Regions from separate parts of the Pantoea sp. R13S299 genome, predicted to be linked through region 2. Evidence: riboswitches for the same ligand, from Rfam matches in the RefSeq annotation. Region 2 holds a riboswitch; each other region holds the start of a gene.
The links. A riboswitch is a leader RNA that binds a small molecule or an ion and turns the genes downstream of it on or off. The one in region 2 is predicted to bind thiamine pyrophosphate.
Positions count from the first base shown of each region.

Region 1: another riboswitch for thiamine pyrophosphate. It lies ahead of thiM (hydroxyethylthiazole kinase); the one in region 2 lies ahead of ACN1CO_RS15680 (FAD-dependent oxidoreductase).
Region 3: another riboswitch for thiamine pyrophosphate. It lies ahead of ACN1CO_RS16890 (TenA family protein); the one in region 2 lies ahead of ACN1CO_RS15680 (FAD-dependent oxidoreductase).
Region 4: another riboswitch for thiamine pyrophosphate. It lies ahead of thiB (thiamine ABC transporter substrate binding subunit); the one in region 2 lies ahead of ACN1CO_RS15680 (FAD-dependent oxidoreductase).

Region 1 is NZ_JBLYEF010000001.1:1,818,455-1,824,057, forward strand. Features, by position in the region: gene ACN1CO_RS08770 (mannitol dehydrogenase family protein) at 1-665, shown strand, start outside; gene ACN1CO_RS08775 (GntR family transcriptional regulator) at 766-1,452, shown strand; gene thiD (bifunctional hydroxymethylpyrimidine kinase/phosphomethylpyrimidine kinase) at 1,505-2,305, opposite strand; gene thiM (hydroxyethylthiazole kinase) at 2,302-3,090, opposite strand; TPP riboswitch at 3,125-3,221, opposite strand; gene ACN1CO_RS08790 (PAAR domain-containing protein) at 3,782-4,252, shown strand; gene ACN1CO_RS08795 (PAAR domain-containing protein) at 4,252-5,603, shown strand, end outside.
Region 2 is NZ_JBLYEF010000003.1:278,652-284,254, reverse strand. Features, by position in the region: gene ACN1CO_RS15695 (alkene reductase) at 1-762, shown strand, start outside; gene ACN1CO_RS15690 (ArsR/SmtB family transcription factor) at 779-1,093, shown strand; gene ACN1CO_RS15685 (cysteine hydrolase family protein) at 1,340-1,885, shown strand; TPP riboswitch at 1,949-2,068, shown strand; gene ACN1CO_RS15680 (FAD-dependent oxidoreductase) at 2,200-3,144, shown strand; gene thiS (sulfur carrier protein ThiS) at 3,128-3,325, shown strand; gene ACN1CO_RS15670 (thiazole synthase) at 3,328-4,083, shown strand; gene ACN1CO_RS15665 (HesA/MoeB/ThiF family protein) at 4,093-5,061, shown strand; gene ACN1CO_RS15660 (ASCH domain-containing protein) at 5,071-5,484, opposite strand.
Region 3 is NZ_JBLYEF010000003.1:514,074-519,676, forward strand. Features, by position in the region: gene ACN1CO_RS16875 (ABC transporter substrate-binding protein) at 1-288, opposite strand, end outside; gene ACN1CO_RS16880 (ABC transporter permease) at 312-1,067, opposite strand; gene ACN1CO_RS16885 (ABC transporter ATP-binding protein) at 1,064-1,786, opposite strand; gene ACN1CO_RS16890 (TenA family protein) at 1,783-2,484, opposite strand; TPP riboswitch at 2,554-2,656, opposite strand; gene ACN1CO_RS16895 (6-phospho-beta-glucosidase) at 2,718-4,148, opposite strand; gene ascF (PTS cellobiose/arbutin/salicin transporter subunit IIBC) at 4,185-5,603, opposite strand, start outside.
Region 4 is NZ_JBLYEF010000002.1:431,504-437,106, forward strand. Features, by position in the region: gene thiQ (thiamine ABC transporter ATP-binding protein ThiQ) at 1-552, opposite strand, end outside; gene thiP (thiamine/thiamine pyrophosphate ABC transporter permease ThiP) at 539-2,146, opposite strand; gene thiB (thiamine ABC transporter substrate binding subunit) at 2,122-3,108, opposite strand; TPP riboswitch at 3,155-3,257, opposite strand; gene sgrR (HTH-type transcriptional regulator SgrR) at 3,293-4,954, opposite strand; gene ACN1CO_RS12945 (MFS transporter) at 5,207-5,603, shown strand, end outside.

The DNA of each region.
Region 1 (5,603 bases), on a different contig from region 2:
GTCCGGCGTGGGAAAAAGCGGGCGCAGAACTGGTCAGCGATGTCCTGCCCTATGAAGAGATGAAACTGCGCATGCTGAATGGCAGCCACTCTTTCCTGGCCTATCTCGGCTTCCTGGCGGGTTATGAGTACATCAGCGACTGCGTGGCCGATCCCCATTTCCGCGCCGCCGCCCGTTCACTGATGATCGACGAGCAGGCACCGACGCTGCGCACTCAGGGCGTGGATCTTAACGCTTATGCCGATTCGCTGATTGCCCGTTATGAAAATCGCGCCATTAAACATCGCACCGGACAGATTGCCACTGACGGCACCCAGAAACTGCCACAACGTATGCTGGATAGCCTGCGCTGGCACCTGCAGCGCGGCAGCGACTGTGACCTGCTGCTGCTGGGCGTCGCGGGTTGGATGCGCTATGTCGGCGGCGTTGATGAAAAGGGTCAGCCGATTGAGATCCGCGACCCGATGCAGAAGCAACTGGCTGAGTGCGTTGCCGCCAGCGAAGATGGCGAAGCTCGCGTGCGGGCGTTACTTTCCCTTCGCGAAGTGTTTGGCGAGGATCTGCTGCAAAATCAAGATGTGGTCGCCCGACTGACTGCCTGGTATCAGCAGCTGACTACTCAGGGAGCCCGTGCCACGGTGCATCATTGTCTCAACCGCGGCTAAAGGCTCTGTAACAAAGCGCTGGCGCAGACGCAGCGCCCTGATTAGACTGACACTTTCCCATCGTGCTGGCCCCGGCCAGCCGTAATATGGATATTGCTGCATGTCGATCGCCTATACCATTACTACCAGCGAACCGGTGAATCAGCAGATTTACCGTTATCTGCGCAAAGATATCGTCACCTGCGCAATTCAGCCGGGTTCGCTGCTCTCTGAAAAAGAGGTGTCCGCGCGCTTCAACGTCTCACGCCAGCCTGTGCGCGAAGCGTTCATCAAGCTGGCCGAAGCCGGACTGGTACAGGTATTACCGCAGCGCGGCACCTTCGTGCGCAAAATTTCCGCTAAGCGGGTGGCGGATGGTCGCTTTATCCGGGAGGCGGTGGAAGTGTCAGTGGTGCGTCGCGCAGCGATGGAGATTGACGATCCAGCCCTGATGGCGCTGGAACATAATCTGCAGCTGCAGCGCATGGCGGCTGAGCGGCATGACAGCCAGGGCTTTCTGACACTGGATGATGAGTTTCATCGCCTGATCGCTGAAAGCATTGACTGCAAGCTGGCCTGGGAGACGGTGGAGAACATTAAAGCCGCCATGGACCGGGTGCGGTTCCTGACGCTGAGTGAAGTCTCTCCGCCGGAAAAAGTGATTGAGCAGCATGAAGAGATTTATGCCGCGCTGAAGGCTCACGATGCGGATGCCGCCGAAGCGGCGATGCGTCGTCACCTGCAGGAGATGATCTTCTCGATCACCCCGATTGCCGAACGTAACAGCGCCTGGTTTGAAGCACCCTGAACCTGAAACCGCCCGCATTGCCTGATTAACAGGCCAATTCGGGCCTTCGCCGTTACCACCACTGATGAAAATGGTGAACCGGCCCGATACCCTTCCCGACCTCCAGTGAGTCCGCCTGTAATAGCGCCTGCTGTAACCAGTTTTTGGCTTCCCTAATCGTCGCTGCCCAGTCAGCATGGCGCGGACGCAACGCGGCTAAAGCAGCCGACAGTGTGCAGCCAGTACCATGCGTATGACGGGTATTCACGCGCGGCGTACTGAATCGTTGCTCTGCGGAGCGCGTAATCAGCCAGTCGGGGCTTTCCGCCGCCGCCAGGTGACCACCTTTCATCAGCACGGCCTGACAGCCCAGGGCCAGCAAGGCCCGTCCCTGCTCGCGCATCTCCGCCTCATCTTTGGCAATAGCGCAATTCAGCAACGCCGCCGCTTCCGGCAGATTAGGCGTAATCAGCGAGACCTGTGGCAATAACAGTTCACGTACGCTGGCCACGGCGTCTGGCGAGAGCAGCGCATCGCCACTTTTCGCAACCATGACCGTATCCAGCACCACAAAGGGGATCTCAGCGCGTTTCAGCCGGGACGCCACCTGCTCCACGATGGCCGTTTCTGAGAGCATGCCAATTTTTGCGCTGTCGATGCGTACGTCATCCAGCACCGAATCGAGCTGTGCGGCCACAAAGTCCGGTTCAATGCGATAAACCGACTGCACGCCCTGCGTGTTTTGTGCCACCAGCGCGGTAATGACGCTGGTGCCATAGGCTCCCAGAGCCGAAAAGGTTTTCAGATCGGCCTGGATACCGGCACCACCGCTGGGATCGGTCCCGGCAATCGTCAGAGCGTTAATCCGCTTCATAATTTCCCCTCCAGCGTCCAGAGTGCATCGATAAACTCGGTGGCAAAGCTGCCTGGCCCGGACGCCTGCGCCGCTGCCTTTTCCCCCGCCATGGCCATGACCTGGCAGGCAGCAGCGACGTTCATCAGCCGATCTCCAGGCAGACTGCTGAAGCCCGCGACCACGGCAGAGAGCGCACAGCCGGTCCCGACCACCCGCGTCATTAACGGACTTCCACCGCTTATGGCGAGGATTCGCTGACCATCGGTGGCGTAGTCCACTTCACCGGTAACGATTACCAGCGTGTTCCAGGTCCCGGCGAGCAGTTGTGCCGCATCAAGTGCCGCATCGGCCTGATGCAGGGTATCGACACCGCGCCCGCCGCTGGCCTGCTGCGCCAGCGCCAGAATCTCTGAGGCATTTCCCCGGATCACCGCCGGTTGCTGACTTAACAACTGCTGGCAGAAGTCACTGCGCAGTGTCAGCGCACCAACGGCAACCGGATCGAGCGTCCAGGGTTTGCCCGCCTCACGGGCGGCAGTGACGGCAACCTGCATCGCCTGCTGGCGCTCGCGGGTTAAGGTGCCCACGTTAATCAACAGCGCATCCGCAAAGCGGCTGAACTCTGCGGCTTCCTCAGCATCAATCACCATCGCCGGTGAGGCATTGAGTGCCAGCAACACATTGGCGGTGAAGTTCTGGACCACGTCATTAGTCATGCAGTGCACCAGCGGTGACTGACGGCGGAAAGTGTGCAGGATGGGCGCGAAATGCGCGGCAGAAAGGTGTTGAGATTGATGTGTCATCGTAGCTCCCAACCGGCGAACAAGAAGGCGAATGCGGTCAGGCATCAGACTTCCCTACGCTGGCATTATCCAGTTCAGGTAATACGGGTATTTCTCAGCCTTCACAAAGAAGGGCACCCCGAGTCGTTTAGATTGAATCACTATATTTTTTGCCAGATTAGGAGATGTTGCTTACTGATGCAAGCCGACCCTTCAAGCTATCGCTTGTTCACCGTGAAAATAGGTATCCCCCCTTTTTGACCTCAACCCCAGAGAATAAAAAAGGAGCAGATATTACTTTGAGGTTTAAACCGCCTTTACAGGCAACGCCCGGTGAATGAAAAGCTACCCAAACAGATCCGCGACTAGCATAAAGCAAAGAACGGGATCTATAACCTCACAGGTGCAGCCCGAAACGTCATTAACAAACTACTTGAGGGTAAGCCTCCCTTAATAAACTTATTAACGTTCACGGGATCCTCGAAGCTCCGAGCTTTCACTATTAGCACCTGATAGTTAGACATTGCCGACGTAAAAACCGGAAGTGCCCAAAATGCGTGTTTGATAGTTCAAGCAATCATACAAAGCATCGCTCTATCCACTAACTTTCAATTACGAAACGCAGTTTCACTAGGTCAAATTCTTGTTGCTCATGTAGCCATTGCTTGTAAAATGACCATCGTGATTATTTCCATAACAAGTAAAGGGACTTATGAAGCAATACACTAACGAGATAACGCATGAACTCAGGGAATCCTCTTTACAACAACTCTACGACGAAGATTTTATAGCAAGCTGTGACAGCAATATACGCAAAGAGTTTGAAGATTTTAACAAACAAGTTAGCCGCCCACTAATCTACATTTTTCGATTCGCTGTAGCAGGAAGCCTTACCCTTAACGGCGGAGTGCTCCGCAATGCTTCGGGAAGCAGTACAGCTGGCGGTTATAAAATGGCACGAGTTGGAGATAAAGCTGTTTACGCTGACGGCAGTGAAGCAACTATTATTTCAGGTGCATGTGAAGCACGTATTATGCAGGGTGCATCTGCGGCACTCGTTGGAAGTATGCTTGATAATGGCGATGAAATAATCTCAACACCACAATCCGGCAGCAGACTAATCTTCCGAGAAGGTGACACATTGCCGAAAGGATTGTTAACCATGCCAGGGAGTAAGCACTAATGGCAGCTAAAGGTTACTTTCTGTTCAGAGGTGATAAGACTGGTTGCGGCGGCAGAATCCTCGAAGGTTGTACCGATCACCAGTTTTTCGATAAAGACATGGCGTGTGAAGGTCATAAAGTTACCTGTGGCAAACATCCAGGCCATTACCGTATTTGCGGCGGGCTTAATGACGATGACATACATGGTAAAAGGATTGCCGGAACTCTGGACAGTTATAGCTCCTGCCCCTGCAAATCGAAGTTCGTTCCTTCAAATTGGGATGATTATTACGAACTGGGTGGAGAACCAACAGTAACGCACACCGATCTATCTCACCTCGTCAAGATGCCTGTACTACCAGGGCCGATTGAGTCAGAGCCGGAACAACACGCCCAGGTAGCGAAAAAGAAAACAGGTATCGACGCAGGTTTTGCCGTTCTCCCCTATGCAGGGACTACAGAAGCGTGGCAACGTCTGCTATTCACCGAAAACCCACCGGCAGGAGCCAAAGAGCTATTCGCTACGCTGAACGGTGCAGACGAAAGATACAAAGCCGGTTCTATTATGCTTCTGGTTGATCCTGATAAGCAGGACGACGAACAGATCGCCCACATGAAAGCCGCGAAAGCGCAAGTCGATGCAGCATTGGCCCCATTGACGCATGAGGAAGCTAACTTACTGCACAAACATTACGCTACCATAGCAAATTTCACCAACTACGCTGATAATGGAATTGGCCTTGCTGCTGATCCTGTTGGAAAATACTTTGAGAGTATCGAAAAAATACTCAAAGAGATTCAAGAAACATATAAGAATACCTACATAACTCGTGGTGCATTAATTGGTGAACAATTTTATATAAGACGTAGCCAGTTGTTTAAAGAGCTTGAATCCATACTCAAAGTCAACTTCCTGAATAAAGCTATGAAGTTCGGAGAGTATACCAAAATAAAAAATGCACTCGGCCTGTCCAGTAGCTCTATTACCCACAAATGGAATGAAACGGGGATTAGTGACATTGACGGTTATGCTACACATATCGCACGGGCAGCTAAATACGTAAAAGCAATGCGTTACACTGGTTATTTAGGCATTGGTTTTAGCGGACTCCATTCTCTTAACGAAATCCATGAGGCATGTTCTGTTGGTCGCGAAGCTGAATGTACCAAGAAAAAGTATACTGAGATTGGTAGTTTTGCTTTGGGTACTGGTGGCGGTGTTCTCGCTGGTGGCGGGGCTATACCATTATGCGTCGCAATCGGCGTTGGTACTGCTGGTGTTGGCGGGCTTGTCTGTACCGTTATTGCAGGTGTTGGTTTAGGGTACGCTGGTAGCACAGTGGGAAGTGCGGTTGGGGAATTAGGCGGAGA
Region 2 (5,603 bases):
GCGCCTTCAGCCATCGCAGCCGACAACGTCCGGGTATTCATTGAAACCGGACCAGGCGCGGGGATACTGACCGCACCCAGCGAGCCGCGGGCACTCACCACAGAGGAAGTGAAAGAGATCGTGGCGCTCTACCGGCGCGCAGCGGAGAACGCCAAAGCAGCCGGTTTCGACGGCGTGGAACTGCACTCTGCTAACGGTTATCTGATTAACCAGTTTATTTCAGAACATACCAACTTCCGTACGGATGAATATGGCGGCTCAGCGGAGAATCGTCTGCGTTTCCTGCGCGAAGTCGTTGAGGCGGTCAGCTCAGTCTTTGGTAGCCATCGTGTGGGCGTCCGGTTTGCGCCGCTGTTTTCGAGTACCGACGAAGAGCGCGTCTATCTCGGTCTGGTTGAAAGCGATCCCCACGCGACCTACATCCGTGCCGCGCAACTGCTGAATGAGCTGGAAGTTGGCTATCTCTCGATTGCCGAAGCGGACTGGGATAATAGCCCGGATATGCCAGAGAGTTTTCGCGTCGCACTGCGCGAAACATTCCGATCTCCGATCATCTATTCGGGACGTTACACGGCTGAAAAAGCGCAGCATGTGCTGAAAAAAGGCTGGGGCGATCTGTTTGGTTTTGGCCGTTCGTTTATTGCCAATCCCGACCTGCCTGCGCGCATTCAATCAGGTTATCCGCTGAATGAGGTCGATAATGCCTCCCTGTATGGCGGCACTGAGAAAGGCTATACTGACTATCCTGTTTTTCAATCCTGATACTCTGTGAGGCGGCATGTCCCCCGAAAATGCCCTGAAGTTACTGTCCAATCCAACCCGGGTGGCAGTGCTGAAGTGGCTTAAAAATCCTGAAGAAGCGTTTGCGGGCTATACCCAGCTCTATCCCTTCGATCAGTACGGCGTTTGTGCCAGCCTCATACAGGACAAGGCGGGCTTATCACAGCCCGCCACGTCGTTATGCCTGAAAGCGCTTCACAGTGCCGGGCTGGTCGAAGCCAGCAAAGTCGGGAAATGGACCTATTATCGCCGCGCCGAACCGCGTATTCGGGAAATCACCGACGCGGTGACGCAATCACTTCAGGCGCTTTAAAAGCGTCAGCGTTCAGGGTAATGTAGATTTCAGTCCCCTTGTTCCAGGTGTGACGCCTTACGAATTGATCAACTCAGGATCAGAAAATGTTTATGTCAGTTCTGTCTTTCACAACCGTCACCACCACCGTGCTCAGCGGCGGCGTGGGCGACTCTGTGACTGGCACCTGACACAACAGATTCCCTCTCCCCGCCGAACCGGACGGGGACCTGCTCTCCGTTCTTAAAAACTGAATGGAGCCAGGTCATGATGACATCTGAAAGTGCACTTTTAATCATCGATATGCAGCAGGGCCTTTTTCATGGTCCAGCGGCGCCTTTTGCCGCAGACAACATTCTGTCGAATATCACTCTGCTCATCACCAAAGCACGGCAGTCTGACGTGCCCCTCTTTTTTGCACGCCATATTGGCCCCGATGATTCCCCTTTCAACGAGCAAAGCCCGCTGACCCACCTGATACCGGAACTGCAGGTTAACCCGCAGTCAGATGTCGTCTTTACAAAAAGATATCCCAGCTGTTTCAGAGAGACCGGCCTGCAACTTCAGCTTAAGCAAAGAGGCGTGAAACAACTGGTGATAGCCGGGATGAAAACCGAGTTCTGTGTTGATACCACCTGTCGCGCCGCACCGGAGCTGGGTTTTAAGGTCGTGCTGATTTCCGATGCGCATACCACCGTCGATAATCCGCACCTCTCTGCGGAAAAGATTATTGGTCATCACAATCAGACGCTGGCAGGACCCTTTGTGACGCTGGCAACCGCCGCTGACTGGCCGTCCGGTTCTGCCCGTTAATCCCGCTATTCGGGTTTTGCACCCTGCACGCGGCTTGACGAAGCTGCCCGCTTAACTTACAACTAAACCCGTCAGGGGAGTCTCGCCAGAGAGACTGAGAGGCTAATAGCGCATTGCGCGGCTTAGCGACCCTTAGAACCTGACCCAGTTGATACTGGCGTAGGAAGACGGGTATCGCATCAGATACTTGCCGCAGGGGCGCGATCGCGACGTCTCTGCTTTTCCCCTCCGTATCACGGGTCTTCGTTAACTGATAACGAGGCCACAGTGAAATATCTCATCCTGAATCTCTCTCTTCCTCGCCGGTGGATACCATGAGCCGCTGGTCGGTGCTTGGCAGCGGCGTGGCCGGGCTATGTGTCGCCACACTGCTTGTGGAGCGGGGAGAAACTGTCGAAATCATTACGCAGCCGGACTGTCGTGCCGCCTCACACTGGGCGGGCGGCATGCTCGCGCCCTGGTGCGAAGCGGAAAGCGCGCCGCCGCAGGTGATCGAATGGGGCCAGCACGCGGCGGGCTGGTGGGCGCAACGCGTGGATGGCGTGGAACAGCAGGGCACGCTGGTGGTGGCGCCACCGCGTGACAGCCGCGAACTGACGCGCTTCGCCAGCATGACGCAGCAGCATCAGTGGGTCGCGCCCGGAGAGATTGAACCGGCGCTGGAAAACCGCTTTGCCCGCGGCCTGTTTTTCGCGGCGGAGGCGCATCTCGATCCCCGCCGCGCGATGCAGCAACTGCGCGACAAGCTGCAGCAGGCTGGCGTGTCCCTTCACAGTGGAAAACCCAGCGGCAAAATCATCGACTGCCGTGGCATCCACGCCACGGATGAGCAGCCCACGCTGCGCGCCGTGCGAGGCGAAATGCTGATCCTGCAATCACCTGACGTTCAGCTTTCCCGTCCCGTCCGGCTGCTGCATCCACGCTTTCCCTGCTATCTGGTGCCGCGTGCAGGCGGGCACTTCATGCTGGGTGCCACCATGGTCGAAAGCCATGACAGCAGTCCGATCAGCGCCAGGGCGATGATGGAGCTGCTCAGTGCCGCTTATAGCCTGCATCCGGCGCTGGCCGAAGCGCGCATTGTGGAGAGCGGCACCGGTCTGCGTCCCGCCTACCGACAGAACCTGCCGGAAGTCCGCTATGAAAATGGCCGTTTCTCGCTAAACGGGCTTTACCGTCACGGCTTTTTGCTGGCGCCGATCATGGCTGAAAAACTCATGCTGCAACTCACACAGGAGATGACTCATGCGAGTTCAACTTAATGGACGCACGATTGAAACCGATGCTGGCACGCTGGCAGAGCTTATGACGGAGCAGCAGATTGACCCGCGCACCGTCGCCACAGCACTGAACGGCGAGTTTGTGCCACGCAGCCGTTATGCCAGCCAGATGCTTGAGGCGGGCAGCCAGCTGGAAATCCTGTCACCGATGCAGGGAGGTTAACCATGTTCTATCAATTCACTCCGCAATCCCGCTTTCTGCTCGGCACCGCCGGTTATCCGTCACCGGACATCCTGCATCAGGCGATCGACGCGTCAGGCGCAGAAATTATTACCGTCAGCCTGCGTCGGGAAGGCAGTGAAGGCGGAGCCTTCCGCACGCTGCTGCAACAGCTCAACAAACGTATTCTGCCGAACACCGCAGGCTGCCACACGGTGAAAGAGGCGGTGACGACGGCGCAGATGGCGCGTGAACTGTTCGATACGCCTTGGATCAAGCTGGAAGTCATTGGTCATGCCGACACGCTGCAACCCGATCCCTTTGCGCTGGTGGAAGCCGCGCGGATCCTCTGCGCTGACGGCTTCCAGGTCTTTCCCTACACCACCGAAGATCTGATTGTCGGCGAGAAACTGCTGGAAGCGGGCTGTGAAGTGCTGATGCCCTGGGGCGCGCCGATAGGTTCCGGTCAGGGGCTGCGCAATATCGAAGGGCTGCGCACGATGCGTGCGTGGTTTAAAGATGTGCCGCTGATAATTGATGCGGGCATCGGATCGCCGGGCCAGGCGGCGCAGGCAATGGAGATGGGTTTCGACGGCGTGCTGCTCAACACGGCGGTGGCAAAAGCGCGCGATCCGGTGCGGATGGCCGGGGCTTTTGCCGCCGCGATTCACGGCGGGCACGAGGCGTTTCAGGCGGGATTAATGGAGCAGCGCGACATGGCGTCAGCTTCCACGCCCATTTTTGGTCTGGCACAGTTTTAAGGAGCGGCAATGGAGCGTTATCAGCGACAGACCATGTTGCCGGAGATTGGCGAAGCGGGGCAGCAGCGGCTGAGCGGGGCACGTGTGCTGGTAGTGGGCGCGGGCGGCCTTAGTGCGACGCTGCTGCCGTTACTGGCAGGCGCGGGCGTCGGGTTTATTCGACTTTACGATGGCGATCGGGTCGAGCTGCACAACCTCCACCGGCAGACGCTTTTTGGCATCGACGATGTAGGGCAGTCAAAAGCAATCTGCGCTCAGCGCGCGCTGGCGCAAAGAAATTCTGACTGCCACGTTGAGGCGCATTCACACTCGCTTAGCGCCAGTCAGCTGCCGCAGGCGCTGGAGGGAATCGATCTGGTGGTGGATGCGGCGGATAACTTCGCCATCACTTATCAGCTATCAGACGCCTGTTATCCGCGCGGCCTGCCGCTGATCTGCGCCTCAGTACTGGGTCGCAAAGGCTATGTCGGCGGATTCTGCGGCGGTGCGCCTGGCTATCGCGCGCTGTTCCCGCAATTACCCACGTCGTCAGGGAACTGCAACACGGCTGGCGTGATGGGACCTGCGGTGTCAACGCTGGGCGCAATGCAGGCGCAGATGGCACTGAGCGTGTTGCTGGAACTGACGCCATCGCCACTCGGCTGCATGATCCACTGCGATTTTGTGGACTGGCATGTGCGGCAGTTTCGCTTTGACGATGCGCCAGAACCGGACGCGCCAGGCACGCCGTTTATCGATCTGCCGATGCTGACGGAGGACGATTGCATTGTGGAGTTGCGCAGCGTGGAGGAGGCACCGGTGAGTGTGGCCGGGCAGGTGTTACGGATTCTGCCGCCGCAGATAGCGGCCTGGCAGCCGCCGTCCGATCAGCGCGTGGTGCTGGTGTGCGCCAGTGGTATGCGAGCAGCACAGGCGGCTGAGAACCTCGCCGCGCGGGGTGTTACGCGGCTGGCGCTGATGGCGGCAAACACGCTGTAAGGTGCGGGTTTAGATCACCTCGACCAGCTGGAACGTCTCGAAGATCAGCTCCATTTCGCTGTGGAAATAGCCTTCACGTTCAAAGTAGCGCTGATGTTCCTGCCGCCACTGGTCGAGGCTCAGATCGCCTTCACCCTCCAGCATCGCCATCTCGGGCGTCACGCGATCAAAGCGCGTCAGGAACAATCCGGTGGTACGAATCACGCAAACGGGCTTTTTTTCGCCGTTCAGCACAATGCTGTAACCGCCTGGCTGCGGCAATGCTTCCTGCTCCTGCCAGCTGCGTAACGAACCGCAGGTGGCGACCTTCTTTCCGGCAATAATCAGCGTCGCGAGTTCGCTGGCTAATTCCGGGGAATCACCAAATGCATCTGTGAATGCACCGGGATATTTGTCCTGTATCTGTTCAAGCGTCATCGCCATACGCTAATCCTTAATAAACAAAGCGCCTGACCGGCGTAAATACAGGCCAGCGACGCCGTTAAGATGATGGTGCAGCAGTGTAAATACTGCTGATAGCGGTACAGCTTAACCGGCCTGCT
Region 3 (5,603 bases), 240 kb from region 2:
CAGCGGCAGGCCCTGATCGGCGAAGAAATGCAGCTGCGGCTGATAGGTGATTGCTAAGTCCGCCTGCTTTGCTGCTACCAGACGTGGCGGCAGCGCCGGATCGGAAGGCGGCACGATGTTAACGTCCAGCCCTTCGGCTGCAAACGCGCCGGTCTGCTGAGCCACCATAATCGGCGCGTGATCGGGATTGATATACCAGTCGAGCACCAGCGTCAGTTTTTCCATCGCCTGAGCCTGGGTTGTTAAGGAGGCGCTGAACAGCAGGGTAAACAAAGGTAGTTTAGTCATGGGGTTTCTCATTGTTGAGGTCATTAAATTGTCTCGGGGTCCCAGGTGATCAGGCGGCGCAGCAGGAGATCGACAGACAGCCACAGCGCCAGCGTCATCAGCACCAGAATGAAGAGCGCGGCGAAACACATGTCGCTCTGCATCCGGGCGTTGGCATTCAGCATCACGAAACCCAGCCCTTCTGCTGAGCCGACCCATTCACCGATGATTGCCCCGATCGGCGCGACGGCCGCCGCCATCCGCAGGCCCGAACCCAGCGCGGGTAGCGCCGCTAACAGCCGGACATGACGCAGCTGCGATGCCTGTGAAGCGCCCATAGTGCGAGCCAGATCGAGATAGCCGGGCGTGACGCGACGCAGGCCATCAAAAAAGGTGGAGGTGACCGGGAAGAAGATCACCAGCACGGCCATGGCGACTTTGGCGCTCATACCAAAGCCAAACCAGAGCACCAGCAGTGGTGCCAGGGCAAACACCGGAATCGCCTGGCTGGTGATCACCAGCGGCATCATCCAGCGCTGTAACCACGGCGAAAAGGTCATGCCCAGTGCCAGCACACCGCCCAGCAGCACGCCGAGCGCCATGCCGGTGAGGATCTCGATCAGCGTAATCAGCGTGTGATGGCGGAGGTAGTCCGCGTTCTGGCACAGCGCGGCGGCGACCGCAGCGGGCGAGGGCAGCAGAAACGCCGGAATAGAAGTCAGGGTGACGAGCCACCACAGCGCAATGAATCCGGCAAACAATGTCACTCCCCGGCGAAGACCGGCGAAACGTGATCTCATCCGGCTATCCTGCTTAGCTGCTTCAGCAATGCGACCTGACTCTGCAATACCTGTAGGTCATCGGCGGCCCGCGGTGGCTGGCCCTGCAGGGGCGGGCAGGTTTCTATCCCCGCAGAACCGATCACCAGCAGGTGATGACTGAGCCGGCAGGCTTCAGCAGCATCATGGGTAATCAGCAGCACGGTGTGCCCGACCAGCACTTCCGCGGCCAGTGTCTGGATCTGCGTCCGGGTCAATGCATCCAGCGCGGAGAACGGCTCATCCATCAGCACAATCGGCTGACGGGTATAAAGGGTGCGGGCCAGCGCCGCGCGCTGACGCATCCCGCCGGAGAGTGTCGCGGGCCTCGCACTGGCACAGTGACTCAGACCGACCCGTTCCAGCAGATGCTGCGCCCAGTCGCGATCGGCTTTCTCTCCGTTCAGGCGGCTGGAGAGGCAGACATTCTGTTCCACCGTGAGCCAGGGATAGAGCAAATCCTGTTGCCCCATCCAGGCGATGCGGCCGGTCAGCGGCAGACCGTCGCTGCCGCTAATCAGTCCGGAAGTTGGCGGCGTCAGACCGGCAATGACCCGCATCAGGCTGCTTTTACCCACGCCGCTGGCACCCAGCAAGGCGGTAAATGCGCCGCCCGCGATCTCCAGATTAAGCTCGCTGAAAAGTGTCTGCTGACCCAGTGTCAGGCTGAGCTGGCGAACTGAAATCCCCGGCGGATTCATGGACTGACCTGAATAGAGTCAGCGCGATTGAGACCCATCTGCCAGAACGCCGCTTCCAGCCGGGTCGCGGTGGTGAAAATCTCTGACAGCGGGTCAAAACGGTGTTCACCCGCGCGCTGCTGAGCCAGCGTTTCAAACAGCATGAGTGAGGAACCGACGCCCGCCAGGTAGGCTTCATCGCCGTAGTTCTCAATCCATGCGGCGTAGGGATTTCCCTCAAAGCGTGTCGCAGGATCGTCCAGCAGCGTCAGGCCAATTTCAGCGTAACCGGCCACACACGGCATCAGCGCCGTCATCAGCTCCAGCGCATCTCCGGTGTGACCCACGTCCAGCACGTAGCGGGTGTAGTTGATCGTTTCCATTGCCTCGGGTTCACTCGCCATCGCCGCCTCGCTGATGCCCCATTGCTGGCAGTAAGCCAGATGCAGCGGCAGCTCGCTGACGATGGCGTTAAGCGATGCGGTCGCGCTGCGTAACGCGGCTGGCTCTGAGAGTTTGCTAATCAGCAGACCCCAGGCACGGGCGAAGTGCAGCAGGAACAGATAATCCTGGGTGAGATAGTGGCGGAAGGCGGGCGGTGGCAGCGTGCCCTGACCGAGTTGCTGCACAAAATCGTGCCTGACATAGGCGTGCCAGTGACGGCCCGCCTGCTGGCGCAGACGACCATAAAAGCCGGTTTCGAAAAGCGGATGTGACATGGGATCTCCAGTAACAGGGAGATCCGGGCATACGGTCTGGAACAGGGGATAGTGCAGGAGATGACGCAGAAAAATCTGCCGACCCGTCCCTTCGCTGGCATGACCCAGATCAGGTTCAAAGGGTTCGGCTTACGCCATCTCAGCCCATTACAGGACACCCCTCGGAGACATTGGTTATACGATAATTAGTGCCGGAGTACAACGGCACGCGAGTGCGTTATTTAGTGACAACGTCACTCAAGATCGGCCCCGTTGCTGGCAATTACTTTCTTATACCACCAGAAAGACTTCTTGCGCGTGCGCGCCAGCGTGCCGTTACCCAGGTCGTCACGGTCAACGTAGACGAAACCGTAGCGCTTGCTCATTTCACCGGTTGAGGCGGCAACCAGGTCGATGCAGCCCCAGCTGGTGTAACCCATCACCGGCACGCCATCTTCAATGGCATCACCCATGGCGCGGATGTGTTCACGCAGATAGCTGATGCGGTAATCATCATTAATCTCGCCTTTCGTGTCGATTTCATCGCGCGCGCCCAGGCCATTCTCCACCAGGAACAGCGGTTTCTGATAGCGGTCATACATCATGTTCATGGTAATGCGTAAGCCAAGCGGATCGATGCCCCAGCCCCACTCGCTGCGCGGCACATGGGGATTAGGCAGGGATTTGACCACATTGGCGGCGCTGCTGTTCTGCTCGTTCATCTCCGCCGAGGCGCAGCGTGAGGCGTAATAACTGAACGAGACAAAATCGACGCTGTTTTTCAGAATGTCGGCATCACCCTCTTCGATCTCAAGCGTCACACCTTTCTCCCGGAACACCCGCGCGGCATAGGCCGGATAAGCGCCGCGCGCCTGCACATCGATAAAAAACAGGTTTTCGCGATCTTTATCCAGCGCCGCCCAGACATCTTCCGGCTTGCTCGACCACGGATAGAAGTTGCCGCCTGCCAGCATGCAGCCAACCTGGTTAGCCGGATTCACTTCATGCGCGATCCGCGTGACCAGCGCGCTGGCAACCAGTTCGTGATGTGCCGCCTGATACTTCACCTGCTCCTTATTCTCACCCGGTTCGAACACCAGACCAGCTCCGGAAAACGGGCTGTGCAGCAGGATATTGATCTCGTTAAAGGTCAGCCAGTATTTCACCAGCCCATCAAACGCCTCGAAACAAGTGCGGGCGTAACGGGCAAAAAAGTCGACCATTTTGCGATTGCGCCACGAGCCATACTCCGTGACCAGATGCATTGGCACATCAAAGTGGCACAGCGTCACCAGCGGTTCGATATGATATTTCCGGCACTCTTCAAAGACGGCACGGTAAAAGGCGATGCCTTCCGGATTAGGTGTCAGTTCATCGCCATTGGGATAGAGACGGCTCCAGGCAATTGAAGTGCGAAACACGCTGAACCCCATCTCCGCCATCAGCGCGATATCCTCCGGATAGCGATGATAGAAATCGATGGCATCATGGCTGGGGTAAAACTCATCGTCACGCAGGGTAAAACGCTTTTCCAGACCTAGTTTGACCGGCATACGGTGCGGGCCATGCGGGATCATATCAACGGTGGTTAAGCCCTTTCCGCCCTCACGATAGCCGCCTTCACTCTGGTTGGCGGCCAGTGCACCGCCCCATAAAAACCCTTGCGGGAACCTTGAATCAGACATGCAATCCTCTTTTCAGGGTCAGCGTGACCCTTTCCTTTAGTGGCTATTAATTGCGCTAGTGCGTTCTGTAACGGGCGCAGATTGTGCGGCGGTCACGGATTCGGATTCACTTTCTGTTTCAGGAATATCTTCAAACCCTAACAGTAGCGTCAGCACAAACGACAGCACCACCGACAACACCATGACCGCACCGACCCAGACAATACTCATGGGATTAGCCGGGTCGAAGAACTGTACGCTGGTGAACAGGCCCGGTGAGGCCATCGAATGGCTGGCCAGCCCGCCAATGCCCGCGACCGCGCCGCAGATAAAGCCACTGATCAGACAGGCGATCAGCGGGCGTTTGAGGCGCACCGCGACGCCATACAGCGCCGGTTCTGAAATCCCGGCAATAATGGCGGAGGCCGCCGCCGCAAGGGCAGTCTGGCGCAGTTCACGGTTTTTAGTCCTGAACGCCACCGCCAGAGACGATCCGCCCAGCGACAGGTTGGCACCAATCTCAGACGGCATCACCATGCCTTCTTTGCCGGTTTCGGCAATGGTCTGGATAATGGTCGGCGTAAACACCCGATGCATCCCGGTCATCACCAGCAGCGGCCAGATAGCGCCCATAATCGCGACGGACAGCCAGCCAAGGTAGCCATGGACGGTGTAAACCAGCGCGGAGATACCACTACCGATCCAGATGCCAATCGGGCCAATCAGTACAATCGCGATAGGGGCAGCAATCAGCACAATCAGCATCGGTTTCAGGAAGTTCTTGGTAACAGCCGGGGTAATGCGATCTACACCGCGTTCGATGTGCGACAGGATCCAGGTCATCACCAGCGCCGGGATCACCGTGTAGGTATATTTCACCGCCGTCACCGGGATGAAGGCGAATTCAACGTGCTGGCCCTGCGCCGCTTTTGCCATCAGATCAACAAAATTAGGATGGACCAGCACACCGGCAATGGCGATCGCCAGCGACATATTGGTTTTAAATTTCAGCGCCGCTGAGGCGGCCACCATGATCGGCAGGAAGAAGAATGCGCCGTCGCCAATCACATTGAGGATCACCAGCGTTGACGAGCCTTTCTCAAACACGCCCGCCATATCCAGGATCATCGCCAGCAGCTTAACCATCGACCCGCCAATAATGGCCGGGATCAGTGGCGACATGGTGCCCACCAGCGCATCCAGAATACCTGCGCCGATGCTTCTCAGAGTGATTTTACGTTTCACCGGCAGAGTCGGCGCAGCGCTGCCGGGCGTTCCCATCTCCAGCACCGCCTGATAAGCCTGTGACACGTTGTTCCCGATGATCACCTGGCACTGAGTATCGTTGTGCACCACGCCCATGACGCCTTTAATCGCTTTGAGGCGGGGGTAGTCGACCTGCGTTTCATCTTTCACCACAAACCGCAGACGGGTCATGCAGTGAGTGACGGCTTCGATATTGGTGGGGCCGCCCAG
Region 4 (5,603 bases), on a different contig from region 2:
CAGCAGCGTGATGCTGCGCGCTTCACAAACCGAACGCACCAGTTGCAGCATCTCTCCGCGCAGCGCGGGATCCAGCGCAGAAAAAGGCTCATCCAGTAGCAGCACCGGCCGATCACGCAGCAGACAGCGTGCCAGCGCCACTCGCTGTCGCTGTCCGCCCGACAGCTCGCCCGGCAGACGGGTCAGCAGATCGCCTAATCCCACCTGATCGGCCAGCGCGGCCAGCTGCTGACGCTGCTCAGCGCTGAGTTTTAATCCCGGATGCAGCCCCAGCGCCATGTTCTGCTGCACGCTGAGGTGCGGAAACAGGTTGTTCTCCTGAAACAGCATCGAAACCGGTCGTCTGGCCGGGACGCTGTGGGTGTGATCCTGGCCGTCAATCATCAGGGTGCCCTGTTTCACCGGCAGAAAACCGGCGATCAGGCTCAGCAGGGTGCTTTTTCCGGCTCCACTGGGGCCGAGAATCGCGATGCGCTCCCCACGCGTGGCAGTGAGGCTGAAGCGCATCGGCAGATGCTGATAAAGGTATGTGAGGTTATCAAGAGTCAGCATGGCGGCCTGGTAATTTTTCCATTAGCGTGAACAGCAATAAGCAGAGCAGCAGCAACAGCAGGGCGGTGACCGCGCCATCTGCGCCACGATAGGCACCAATCTGCTGATAAAGGTAGAACGGCAGTGTGCGGAAGTCGGCACTGCCAAACAGCGCCACCACGCCGAAATCACCAATCGACAGCACGCAGGCAAAGGCCAGCGCCTGGGCCAGCGGACGTTTCAGCGCCCGCAGTTCTATCAGCCGCAGCCGGTTCCAGCCGTGGATATCCAGTGAATCGCAGAGTCTGCCGTAGCGCTCGGCGACATCCCGCATCGGGTTTTCCAGCACTTTCAGCGCATAGGGAATGGCGATCAGCGCATTGGTAAAGATCACCAGCCCCTCAGCCGAATCGGGCAGGCCGATGGTTGCGTTGAACAGCAGGAAAAAACCGGTGGCGAGCACGATGCCTGGCATCGCCAGAATCAGCATGCCGCTGGTGTCGATCAACTGTGCCGCAATCGGACGCTGACGCAGACGCAGCTCGCGACTGCTCCACAGCAGCATCATGGTCAGCACCACACAGATCAGGCCGGCACCGAGGGCGATGCGCAATGAGGTAAAGGTGGCCTGCCAGAGGTCAGGCTGCGCCAGCGCGCCACGCAGTCCGCCGTGCAGACCATCGACGATGACCGCCGCCAGCGGGGGCAGCAGCAGAATCAGCGCCAGCAGGATCAGCAGTGCATCCATCAGCTGTGCTCCGCGCGAATCCTGCGGATCACGCCAGCCGTTCAGCTGGCTGCTTCCGGCAGGAATCGCTTTACTGAAGCGCTGGCTGAGCAGCACCAGCGTCAGACAGCAGCCGAGCTGGATCAGCGCCAGCAGCGCTGCACGTCCGGGATCGTAGTCATAACTCAGCGCCTGGAATATCGCCAGCTCGATGGTGGTAGCCTGCGGACCGCCGCCCAGCGACAGTACAGTGGCAAAGCTGGCGAAACAGAGCATAAAGATCAGCGCACCGGTCGGCAGCAGCTGACGCCGCAGCCACGGCCACTCCAGCAGACGGAAATGATGCCAGCCACGCAGGTCAAGCTGTGCCGCTAGCTGACGCTGTTCTGCTGGGATGCTCTCCAGCGCCTGCAGCATCAGGCGGGTCGCCAGCGGCAGGTTAAAGAAGACGTGCGCCAGCAAGATGCCTGACAGACCATAGGGGGAGAAGTGATAATTCAACCCTGCCAGCTGGCACAACTGCGCCAGCCAGCCGACTCGACCATAGACGGTCAGCAGACCGAACACCGCGACCAGCACCGGCAGCACCAGCGTCATGGCGCACAGGCGCAGAAGCAGCAGACGACCAGGAAAACGGCGTCGATAGAGCGCCCGCGCCAGCGGTATAGCAGGCAGCAGCGACAGCAGGGCGGAGAGCAGCGCCTGACCGAAAGAAAACATGATAACGTGATGCAGGTAGTCATCCTGCAGCACGCCGCGCAGGTCCGTGTCCGGCGCGGCACTCCAGAGTGCGCCAAAGGCCAGAAACGCCACGATGGTCAACAACACCGTGGCGAGGGAACCGGGAATCAGCCAGCGCGGCATCAGCGGCTGACGGCGCGTTGCCACTGGCTTATCCAGCCCGAACGCTGGCTGGCAACCTCTTCCGGCGAGAACTGCAGAGCAGTAGAAGGCACGTTAAGCGCCGCGAAACCGGCAGGCAGCGGCGTGTCGATCACCGGGTACATCCAGTTGCCGGTGGGGATAGTGCGCTGGAAGTCAGGCGAGACCATAAACTTCATGAACTGCTGTGCCAGTGCTGGCTGTTTGCTGCTGGCTAACTGCGCGGCAACTTCGACCTGCAGATAGTGACCCTCTGCAAATGGCGCCGCGGCGTAGTTCTCTTTCTTCTCTTCGATGATGTGGTAAGCCGGAGAGGTGGTGTAGCTCAGCACCAGATCGCCTTCACCCTTGAGGAACAGACCATAGGCTTCACTCCAGCCTTTGGTGACCGTCACGGTTTTCTGCGCCAGCTTTTGCCACGCCTGTGGAGCCTGATCGCCATAGACCTTCTGCATCCACAGCAGCAGACCTAATCCGGGAGTGCTGGTACGGGGATCTTCATAGATCACCCGCCACTTCTCCGGACTGTCGACCAGCTCTTTCAGGCTTTTTGGTGGATTTTTCAGGCGGGTTTTGTCATAGACAAAGGCGAAGTAACCGTAATCGAACGGCACGAAGGTGGTGTTATGCCAGCCGTCGGGCAGTTTTAATTTTGAGGTATCGACCTGACTTTCAGCAAACAAGCCGGTTTTCTGCGCCGCCTGCACCAGATTGTTATCCAGTCCCAGCACCACGTCCGCTTTACTGTTTTTGCCTTCCATGCGGACGCGGTTCAGCAGCGAGACACCATCTTCCAGCGTGACGAATTTCAGCTCGCAGTTGCACTGGGCTTCAAAGGCTTTTTTTACCGCCGGGCCAGGACCCCAGTCAGCGGAGAAGGAGTCGTAGGTGTAGACCGTGAGAACCGGCTTGGCCGCCAGAACGGGGGCGGAGAGTAACAGCAGCACCGGCAGAACTTTGTTTAACACTTTGCGCTCCTTCAGGAGTATAGGGGATGAGTCGCAAAGGATCTGAGCACAGAGGCCTCTCAAATCCCTACGTCGGTATTAACCGAATCAGGTTCGACGGGTATTTCTCAGCTGCTTGCTTGTGGCAAGCCGCACCCCGTTGAGAACGTCACATTCTAGTCATTTCAGCGCCGGGGCGAAAGCGTCACAACGCCGGTGGCGCGAACCAGGCCGATTTAAAATCAAACCAGCCCAGCGTATTCATCCGGACGCCGCGCATGCTGCGCTGTCCTTCAAGCAGCAGCCAGTGATGAAACAACGGATGCAGACCAGCTTCTTCGACCAGCTGTTTACTCCATTCAGCCAGCGGCAGCGTTTTCTCGCGCCAGCGGGCCGCATCGCCATGCCAGTCGATCGGCAGGCAGTGATGCAGCAGTGGGATCTCATAAAGCTGCGCAAACAGCGAGTAATTAAGCGGCAGGGTGAAGTTCACGCTGCCCAGCCAGATGTCACTTTCCGCGTCGCCCTGATACCAGCTTTCGTAGCTGATCTCACGGGTCTCCAGCGTGACGCCATGCTCTGCCAGCAGCGGACGCAGCGCATTAGCGATGCCTTCATGCTCCACGTGCTGGCTGTACCAGGTCAGCGTCAGATGCGTTAAGCCGGGCGGTTTTTCCACGGGCGTCAGGTCGCGCCGGTGATGCCAGCGTGGCAGCAGACCATACGCCGGAAACCAGTAGCGCTGATAGCCGACACCGGCGTGATTGAGCAGGGCGATGGGGTTAAACAGGTAGCTGACCCAGCGTCGCACTGCCTCGTTGCGGCCCTGCTCTGAACGCTGGTCAAACAGCAGATAGTAGCAACCCTCTTCAAGGCGGCTCTCCTCCTGAACTTCATCGGCGCTGTCGCCCTGCAGACGGACGCCGGCATAGACCAGCTCATCGCTGATGTCGGGCAGTACCCAGATAGAGACATCATCAATCAGCGCGCGAAAACCGAAGTAGTCATCAAACGCTTCGATCTTCAGCTGGCTCTCCTGATTGCGGATCACCCGGTAAGGACCGGTGCCAACGGGCTGGCGGGCAAAGTCGTGCAGCGTGGGCCATTCGCGCGGCAGGATCATCGCACTGACGCTGCCCAGCAGCCAGGGCAATCCCTCGTCAGGCTGGCTTAAACGGATATCCAGCGTCCAGGGGGCGGGCGAGTCGATCTGCGCAATATGGGAAAAAAGCGGATGCGGGCGCTGACGCTCCAGCGTCGCCAGCACATCCTCCATCTCCAGTTCTCTGCCGTGATGGAAGCGAATCGCCGGACGCAGGAAGAAGCGCCAGTGAAGCGGGGACGTCTGCTGCCAGTGGTGCGCAATATCGGGTTCGATTTCCCCGTTTTCCTCATTTATCCGCGTCAGACCGTTGAAAATCTGTCGCGCAATGTGGGTTTCCGAGCGCCGCAGCGCCGAGCCGGGCAGAAGATTGAGCAGCGGACGATAGTAGAGCACCCGCAGGATATGCTTGCCCTGCCGGAAACTGCGCCCCAGATGCGCGCTGATCATCTGACGCACCTGGTTTTTATCACCTACCAGCTGGACCAGTTGATCGATGCGATCCTGTTCCAGCAAATCCTCGGCACGCTGCTGCTGCAGGGCAAGGCCGGTGTAGCAGAAGGTAAGCTGCGATCGCTTGCCGCGTCCGGCTTCAGCCTGCCAGATCAGCCAGCCTGCGGCCTGCATCCTGTTGAGCAGATTGCGCATATGGCGGCGCGAGCAGTGCAGCAGATCAGCCAGTTCGCTGAGCGTAATCTCCTGTGTCTGACCCTGACAGCTTTGCCACAGGCGGATGAACTGCTGCTTCAGACGTGATGAGGACATAAAAGGGGAACTCCCTGTGAAAAGCGCTCTGTTTTTCCTGCCTCATTTTAAGAGCAAACTTTATGCTATGGGAAGAGCGGGAGGCATTCAGCAGTGAATGGCGTTCGACCCTCACTTCGCTGTTCAGCGGAGTGCTTTTCTGAGTAGGGTGCATTTACACCGCCAGCAGATGATCTCTGCTGGCTTTTTTCATGTTGCGCGGTATCGTCTACGCTTCTTTTTCCCCTCTGTTTGTTCTGTAAGGGATTTCGTATGAAATCGCTGTTAACGCGGCAGCGCCGCATCAACCCGGTTTACCTCGCTTTTATGGTCGCCTCGTTCATGCTGGGCATCGCGGGTGCTCTGCAGGCGCCGACGCTTAGCCTGTTTCTGACGCGTGAGGTACAGGCGCGGCCCTTCTGGGTAGGGCTGTTTTTCACCCTCAACGCGGTGGCCGGTATCGTGGTGAGTATGCTGGTGGCAAAGCGCTCAGACAGCGTCGGCGATCGTCGTCATATCATTCTCTTCTGCTGCCTGATGGCGCTGGTGAATGCGCTGCTGTTTGCCTTTACCCGCGACTATCTGACTCTGCTGACGCTGGGCGTGCTGCTGTCGGCGCTGGCCAGCGTCTCTATGCCGCAGCTGTTTGCGCTGGCACGGGAGTATGCCG